2 regions of the Photobacterium sp. GSS17 genome follow, and region 2 is predicted to be linked to the other one. Evidence: predicted binding sites of a transcription regulator. Region 2 holds the regulator's gene; the other holds the start of a gene.
The links. The regulator MetJ, encoded in region 2, represses methionine synthesis genes. The targets are predictions, from matches to a motif close to TTAGACNTNTANANGTCTAA.
Positions count from the first base shown of each region.

Region 1: a site for MetJ is predicted at 2,995-3,014, ahead of PGW97_RS21500 (MetQ/NlpA family ABC transporter substrate-binding protein). Genes of this name have one in related genera too.

Region 1 is NZ_CP117518.1:1,109,218-1,113,645, reverse strand. It holds gene PGW97_RS21510 (response regulator) at 1-530, shown strand, start outside; gene PGW97_RS21505 (sensor histidine kinase) at 508-2,022, shown strand; gene PGW97_RS21500 (MetQ/NlpA family ABC transporter substrate-binding protein) at 2,132-2,935, opposite strand; gene PGW97_RS21495 (TonB-dependent receptor) at 3,586-3,969, shown strand; gene PGW97_RS21490 (TetR/AcrR family transcriptional regulator) at 4,079-4,428, opposite strand, start outside.
Region 2 is NZ_CP117517.1:3,345,065-3,349,492, reverse strand. It holds gene rpmE (50S ribosomal protein L31) at 27-242, shown strand; gene PGW97_RS15290 (malic enzyme-like NAD(P)-binding protein) at 534-1,784, shown strand; gene metJ (met regulon transcriptional regulator MetJ) at 1,881-2,198, opposite strand; gene PGW97_RS15280 (O-succinylhomoserine (thiol)-lyase) at 2,376-3,545, shown strand; gene PGW97_RS15275 (bifunctional aspartate kinase/homoserine dehydrogenase II) at 3,542-4,428, shown strand, end outside.

The DNA.
Region 1 (4,428 bases), on a different replicon from region 2:
ACATTATGCTGCCGCAGAAGGATGGGCTAGAAGTGTTGACTGAATTACGCGGCATGGGATACCGCACACCCGTTATCATTCTCAGTGCCCGGCATTTTGTTGAGGAACGCGTTCTTGGCCTGAAATCCGGAGCCGATGATTATATGGTCAAGCCGTTTGCATTCTCGGAACTCGCTGTCCGCTGTCAGATCTTAACACGCCGCGATCAGGCAAAATCTCTGCAGTCACATCAACTGAGCTATCAGGATCTGACGCTTGATGTGCTGAAACGAACACTTTTTCGTGCCGGACAATCGATTCAGCTGAATCAGCGTGAATTCAGCCTGATGAAACTGTTGATGGAACAACCGGAAACCGTGCTGTCAAAAACGACCATCCTGGAGCAGGTCTGGGGGTATCAATTTGACCCGCAGACTAATGTTGTTGATGTGCTGGTTTGTCGGTTAAGAGTAAAAGTGGACAGAGACTTTGAAGAGCCGCTGATTCATACCATCAGAGGAGTGGGTTATGTCCTCAAATCAGAGTATTGATCAGGCCTTAACACGTACCCAGCGCCATCTGTTTTATCGGTTCATGGGTATTTTACTGGTTTGCCTGACGCTGATTGAAATGGTGGTCGGCGCGCTGTTTTTTTATGATCTCTACCGGGCCGAGCGAAAAATCCTGCACTCCCTGTCTGCTGAATATCAGCGCATTCTTCGTTTTGAGTCTGATGAAAAACTTATCCATGTTCTTAAGGCAAACCCCCAACGCCTGACCGAAAATAATATCGCGGCGATGGCCACTCAAATATCCTCTGATAAACCTGCCAGTTACATAGCCGGTGATAACCAGCTACCGGTTGAGCTGGTGCTTACGGAATACCTGTTGGGTGAGCAAAACTGGTTGAATGCCTTCATTGTGAAACCGTATATGACGTTGAAAATGGAGGGGGATAAACAGATCTTTTGGCTGGTGCTGGATAACCGGGCGCGCTATGCAGTGGCGACGCGACAATGGATGATGACTTTTATGGCTTTCTGCGTACTGGTGCTGTTTACTGCTGTGTTTATTCATCGTTTAATCCAAAACACGATGTCGCCACTGGCAACCTTGGGCAATCAGCTTGATAAGCTCAGCCATCACGCTTTGGATTCATTTTCCGAGCAAAACGAGATAGAACCTCCACGAAAAGGAACGTTTTCTAGAACGGACGCCATGCAACAAGATGGCTTGGCCGCCATTAACCAGAGCGTGTATCAGGCGGTTTCACGGTTACATCAGGTCATTGCAACAATGGATACCACAGTGGATGCCATTGCCCATGATTTACGAACACCGTTGTCACGGATCCGGCTGGCCGCTGAAGGGGCATTGGTGTCTCCCTTGAAGGGAGCAGAGAAACAGAATCTGCAGGAGCATGCCTTAAGTGACTGTGCTGAGTATGCGGTGCAGGCCAGTAACATGCTGACAGCACTGATGAAACTGAATGATGAACTGGCCGGAAAGCGCATTGTTAGGCTAGCTCCAACGGAAGTAAAAATGGCGCTGGAGCGCGTGGCTAGCTGGTTTGAAGATATTGCCGAAGAAAAGGGGATTGAGCTACATTGCACCTGTTCTCCCGGTATCATCATTCTGTCTGATGCTGACAAACTGACGCAGGTATTGGTTAATCTGGTTGATAACGCATTGAAATACACCCCGCCGGGAGGATCGGTTCGGTTATCTGCGTCCACGATTGCTCCCTCTTTGCCACCGGTTGAGCATCACGCTGTTAACCAACCGGAGAAAACAACCCAGCTAGTCATCAATGTGACTGATACAGGGATCGGGATTGCCCCGGAGCATCAGGACTTAGTGTTTAAGCGTTTATATCGGGTGGATAGCAGTCGAAGTAATTCGGAGGGCTATGGACTTGGTTTGGCACTGGCTTCTGCAATGGTCACCAACCTGGGTGGTATCCTGACGGTTGAGTCTGTACCACAGCAGGGTAGTACCTTCACCATTCGTCTTAATGTCGACGAGTCTGAAAACTCAAAGTAACTGCTATTAGCGACACTTATCCGGTGTGAGTGTTGCAGCCACCACAATCACCGGAGTATGCGGAATACACGCTGATGAAGGGGGGCTGCAAGACATGTCCTGATTTGGCTTAGAAAGCTGGTTCGATGGTACCGTTGAATGTTTGCTGCAGATAGTCGCGAATCGGTTGTGACTGATAGATATCAACAAACTTCTGGTATGCCGGGTTGTTTTTATCTGCTTCACGCGTCGCAATCACCATGACTGCCAAGGGGGCATCTTTCGGTTCCAGATAGATCCCCTGTTTCTTCGGATCCAGACCGGCAGACATGACATAGTTCATCGTAATCGTTGCCACATCGACATCGTCCAGACTGCGTGGCAGCTGCGCGGCTTCAACTTCAATAAATTTCAGGTTCTTTGGATTATCGACCACATCTTCAATGCTGGCCTTGAAACCGACACCGGGTTTAAGTGTGATAAGCTTGGCGTCCTCCAGCAGAAGCAGACCACGTCCACCATTCGTCGGATCATTAGGAATCGCAACCTGCGCATTATCCGGCAGATCGGCCAGAGAGGCGTATTTGTTCGAGTAAATCCCCATGCGCATCAGGATGGACTCCCCAATCGAGACCAACTTCGAGCCATTATTGCTGTTGTAATTCTGTAAGAAAGGCTGGTGTTGGTAACTGTTAATGTCCAGGCTGCCGTCAGCCAATGCGCCATTCGGGGTGATGTAATCAGAAAACTCAACGACTTCGACTTTGAGCCCTTGCTTTTCTGCTTCTCGTGCAACGGCTTCAACGACCTGAGCATGAGGGCCTACCGTTGCCCCGACTTTAATGACAGTGCTGTCTTCCTGTCCGCAGCCGGTTAAGACTGCAAACAGCAGGGTGCCGAGAATCCATTGACTGACTGTTTTACGTTTTTTCATCATGCTTTCCCTATCATGTATTTCCATACGCGAAAAATGGTATTGGGCGGTATGGGTGTTTAGATGGCTGTACGGCCATATTACATTGAATGAACTGAGATGCAACACGATTTTTCAACACACAGAGGAATAGCCAGCTGAACATGTGAGAACAGGTTGTGCTGTCGTTGCAGCAGCAAAATACGTTAAAAGTGCCACGGTAAAATCCCAGTTGTGCTAATAGCAATCAGAAGAACCAGCAAGCAGAAGTTCCAGTACTCAGAAGCAAATCATTAGATTTATTTGGTCTTTGGTTGCTGCCTAATGTGTTCTCATTCATGTGCCAGGCCTCTGTATCACCGTTTAGAATGGCGCATAGTTGTTGCATGGTCTGAGTGACGTTGCTTTATGGTTTGAATGGCAAAGTTGATCTGTCCAGCCTAGCCTTATGAAGGTGAATGCCAATTTATATCAGTAAGAAACTGCTTTTACTTTATCCGTGTTTGCGTTGAGGGCGGGATTGGCTTTTAAGGCTCACGCTGGTTTTTATCTCATGATTTAGGGCTATTCAGCGCCAAATATTACAGAGCTTAACATTTCAGAGCTCAATATTTCAGCGCTCGATATTTCAGCGATCAAGTTGGTGAAGTGTCGCCAGTTGGAGGGAGTGGATGGACAGAAAATTCATATTGTGCAGTTTTGGATACGCCATTTTAGGGCTTTTACTGGGCATCTACATGGCGGCCTCTCATAACCACGGTCAGCTCGTTACGCATGCACACACGATGCTGGCAGGCTTTGTTGTCTCGTTTATTTACGGGCTTTGCCACAAGCTGTGGTTGAAAAATGGCAACAGTGCTTTGGCTCATGTGCAGTTCTGGGTTCATCACCTGAGCGTACTGATATTGATTAGTGGATTATTTTTGCTTTATGGCCAGTTTATTGCGCCGGAACTCCTGGACAAAATTCTGGCTTTGGCTTCTATGATATTTCTGGTTGGGATGGTTTTAATGACTGCTTTGTTTGTTTTGTCTCCCAAACACGGCGCCAGTTAGCTGGGCGACGGAACCAACGCTGTGCCTGGCTGGGAAAATGCAAACATGCATACTCAGCTAGGTCTATCAGGCTGAGTATGCATTCTCAAAGGACAGAGATAGCCTGAATTTACTGCGATAAATGAGCAAACAGTTGATCGGCTAATCTTCGCAATGTGCCTTTTTCTGGCTGTGTGTGTGAGAAGGTACGGATACCGTATATCCCCATAACCAGAAACTGAGCCAGCTCAAGCGGATTTCTGTCAGCCGGAATGTCCCCTTCTTGTTGAGCTTGCTGTAATTTCGCTGCAATAGACGCTTGCCATTGATTAAGCATGTGGGCGATAAGCGCTTCGACCTCTTCGTCCTGCTGAGAAAGCTCGCTTAAAGCTTTTTGCAGCAGACAATCTTTGATGGTTTCACACTCACATTCCTCAACAACATGATCGAGATACAGTCTTAGTCCCTTTAATGCAGAAG
Region 2 (4,428 bases):
CGGCCTTAAATGTTTGAGGTTATCCCATGAAACAAGGTATTCACCCAGAATACACAGCTGTGAACGCTAAATGTTCTTGCGGCAACACTTTCGTATTCAACTCTACTCTAGGTAAAGACGCTCTGAACCTGGACGTATGCGACAAGTGTCACCCATTCTACACTGGTAAACAGCGTCAAGTGAGCACTGGTGGCCGTATCGACAAATTCAACAAGCGTTTTGGCGCTCTGTCTAGCAAGTAATTGCACGTTGAATTTCGAAAAAAGGGGATGCTTCGGCATCCCCTTTTTTATACCCATTGATCCTTCCTGAGCCTGTAACAGTCACATTCTGTTAGCGTTTCCTTCCCTGTAGTGACACAGAAATTACCCATTTTTACGGATACGGATCATAGCTCACAACAAACCTGACTAATCCGCTCAGGAATCCTTGGCTCGACCAGATGTTCGGTGCTAGGATTTTCTGCTGCTATCGCATATGATTTAGCGTTTCCAACGAACTGAACATTATTATTATTCAGGATCCTGAACATTATGTCTGAAGATTTTCGCCAACAAGCCCTCCATTACCACGCGTACCCTGTTCCCGGCAAAATTTCTGTTGAGCTGAGTAAACCAGCGAACACTGTTGAAGATCTGGCGCTGGCTTACAGCCCAGGCGTTGCTGAGCCAGTACGTGAAATTGCCCAGAATGCTGAGAATGTTTACAAGTACACCGGCAAAGGCAACATGGTTGCTGTTATTACTAACGGTACGGCCATTCTGGGTCTGGGTAACCTGGGTCCCCTGGCGTCTAAGCCAGTAATGGAAGGGAAAGCGCTGCTGTTCAAGCGTTTTGCTGGCCTGGACTCCATCGATATCGAAGTGAAACACCGTACTATCGACGAGTTCGTTGATACCGTAGCCAACATTGCTGACACCTTCGGTGGTATCAACCTGGAAGACATTAAAGCCCCAGACTGTTTTGAAATCGAAAAACGCCTGATTGAGCGTTGTAACGTACCGGTTTTCCACGATGATCAGCACGGTACCGCTATTGTTACTGCAGCCGGTATGCTGAATGCGCTGGAACTGCAGGGTAAAGACATCAGCGAAGCGGTGATTGTCTGTCTGGGTGCCGGTGCTGCTGCGGTAGCATGTATGGAACTGCTGATTAAGTGTGGCGCACAGCGTGAGAAGATCTACATGCTCGACCGCAAGGGCGTGATCCACACTCGTCGTGATGACATTAACGAATACAAACAACTGTTTGCCAACAACACTGACAAGCGTACGCTGGAAGACGTGATTGACGGCGCAGATATTTTTGTGGGCGTATCGGGTCCGGATCTGCTGGCTCCTGAAGCACTGAAACTGATGGCTGACAAGCCGGTGGTCTTTGCGTGTTCAAACCCGGATCCGGAAATCAAACCGGAACTGGCGCACGCGGTGCGTGATGACCTGATCATGGGTACAGGCCGTTCTGACTACCCGAACCAGGTGAACAACGTGATTTGTTTCCCGTTCATCTTCCGTGGTGCACTGGACGTGCGTGCCAGCGAAATCAACGATGAGATGAAACTGGCGGCAGTACACGCGATTCGTGAACTGGCGAAAGAGCCGGTACCGGCGGAAGTGGTGGCAGCGGCGGGTGCTCAGTCACTGGAGTTCGGTTCTGAGTACATCATTCCAAAACCAATGGATCCACGTCTGCTGCCGCGCGTTGCGAAAGCGGTGGCTCAGGCGGCAATTGACTCCGGCGTGGCACAGATCGCGATGCCAGTGGGTTACATGGAAGACAAGTAAGGCATCTGCCTGAAACGAAAAAACCAGCCTGAGGGCTGGTTTTTTTATGGCTGCTGCCAGGGAAATCAGTCGCGAGTGGGCGCCGCGAGAGCACGGTTACTCGTTGATATCTTCGTACTTGATCCCTTTCTCATCCATGATGGCCTTGGCTTCTGCTGGCAGGTCATCCGGGCGATCTTTACGGATGTCATCATCGGTCGGCAACGGCTGGCCGGTGTAGGCATGCAGGAAGGCTTCGCACAGCAGTTCACTGTTGGTCGCATGACGTAAGTTATTAACCTGGCGACGGGTACGTTCATCGGTCAGGATTTTCAGAACCTTCAGTGGGATCGAAACTGTAATTTTCTTTACTTGTTCGTTTTTCTTACCGTGTTCCGCGTATGGACTGATGTATTCGCCATTCCACTCTGCCATTTTTAACCTTCTCAGCGATTTTAAATTGAAGTAATAGAACTAAGACGGATTTTAGCGGGATTTACTGCCATAAGCAAAGACATATGGACGTCTAGAAGTGTTGACGTCCTTTGTGATAGCCGCTATGTTGATGCGTAAAGTTTATTCAGCTGCAATCGCCCAACAAGGAAAGTAACTATGAGTGACAAGAAGCTTGCCACCGTCGCGGTTCGAACCGGCATTGAGTCCGACACCCAGTTTAATGCCGTGGTGCCACCCATCTATCTGACGTCCACCTATGGTTTCCCCCAGTTGGGCGAACTGCCTCAGTATGACTATTCGCGTTCCGGAAATCCAACCCGCAATATGCTGGCAGAAGCACTGGCGGAGCTAGAGGGCGGAGCCGGTGCCATTGTGACGAACTGCGGGACTGCGGCGATTAACTTGCTGGTGTCGGCCTTGCTGGGACCGGGCGACTTGGTTGTGGCACCGCATGACTGCTATGGCGGGACCTACCGCTTGTTCAATACCCGGGCGGAAAAGGGCGATTTTCAGGTCCGCTTCGTGGATCAGACCAACCCGCAGGCGGTGGCTGAGGCGCTGGCACTGAAACCTAAGCTGGTGTGGGTGGAAACGCCGTCCAACCCGCTGCTGCGGATCGTGGATATTGCCGAGCTGTGCGCCGCTGCCGATAAAGTCGGGGCGCTGGTCGCGGTCGATAACACCTTCCTGTCACCTATCTTGCAGCAACCCTTGGCGCTGGGCGCCAATTTTGTTGTGCACTCCACCACCAAATACATCAACGGCCATTCTGATGTGCTGGGCGGGGTGCTGGTCGCCAAGTCAGAAGAGCAGGCGGAGCACCTGGCATGGTGGGCCAACTGTATCGGCGCTACCGGCGCACCGTTTGATGCGTACCTGACGCTGCGCGGTCTGCGCACGCTGGCTCCACGGATGCGGATGCATGAGGAGAACAGCGCGCAGATTCTGGCATATCTGCAAACCCAGCCATTGGTCGGGCAGATTTATCATCCTAGCCAGCCGTCGCACCCGGGGCATGAGATTGCCCTCAAGCAGCAGAAAGGATTTGGCGCTATGCTGAGTTTTGAGATCGCAGGCTCTCAGGCACAGCTGGAAACCTTTGTCCGTGAACTGACCTGCTTCTCGTTGGCGGAGTCTCTCGGCGGGACGGAGAGTCTGATTTGCCATCCGGCCAGCATGACCCACCGCGCCATGTCGGATGAAGCGCAGGCTGCGGCCGGGCTGAAACCGTCATTGTTGCGGTTGTCTGTGGGGCTGGAAGACCCGGCAGATTTGATTGCAGATTTGGCGCAGGCCTTTCAGAAAGCGGCGGAGGTGGCGGCATGAGTGCAGGCAATCCGAGGCAATTGCACAAGTTTGGCGGCAGTAGCCTGGCCGATCCGGACTGTTATCGCCGGGTCGTCGAGATTCTACGGGAATACTCCGGTGACACCGATCTGGTGGTGGTGTCTGCGGCAGGAAAAACCACAAATAATTTAATCGAGTGGCTGACCTTGCTCGGCAAAGATGGCCGTCAGGCCCACGAAGCCTTGCAGGCTTTGCGTCAGTTCCAGCAACAACTGATTGAAAACCTGCTCAGCGGTGAGTTGGCAGATGAACTGCTGACTCAGCTGCATCTGGAGCTGGGCGAGATCGCCCGTGTCGGGGAGCAGTTGCCGCTCAGTGAAGCGCAGTCAGCCTGGGTTCAAGGGCACGGGGAGCTCTGGTCGGCTCGGCTGATGGCCGCACTGCTGAGTCAGCAGGGACTGCCTGCCGTGAACCTGGACTCTCGCCTGTTCCTGCGCACAGAACGCTCGGCGCAGCCGGAGGTCGACAGGGCCCAGTCATGGCCGCTGCTCAAGGCGCAACTGGCGCAGCATCAGCACAAGCGGGTGGTGATCACCGGGTTTATGGCGCGTAACGGCGCCGGGGAAACCGTGCTGCTCGGCCGTAACGGCTCGGATTATTCCGCTACCGTGATTGGCGCACTGGCTGAAGTCCAGCGGGTGACGATCTGGAGCGACGTCGCTGGGGTGTACAGCGCCGATCCGCGCAAAGTCGGGGATGCCTGCCTGCTGCCGCTGCTGCGGCTCGATGAAGCCAGCGAACTGGCGCGGCTGGCAGCCCCGGTACTGCACAGCCGGACCCTGCAGCCGGTGGCGCAGAGTGCCATTGATCTGACCCTGCGTTGCAGCCATCAGCCGGAATCCGGTTCAACCCGGGTTGAGCG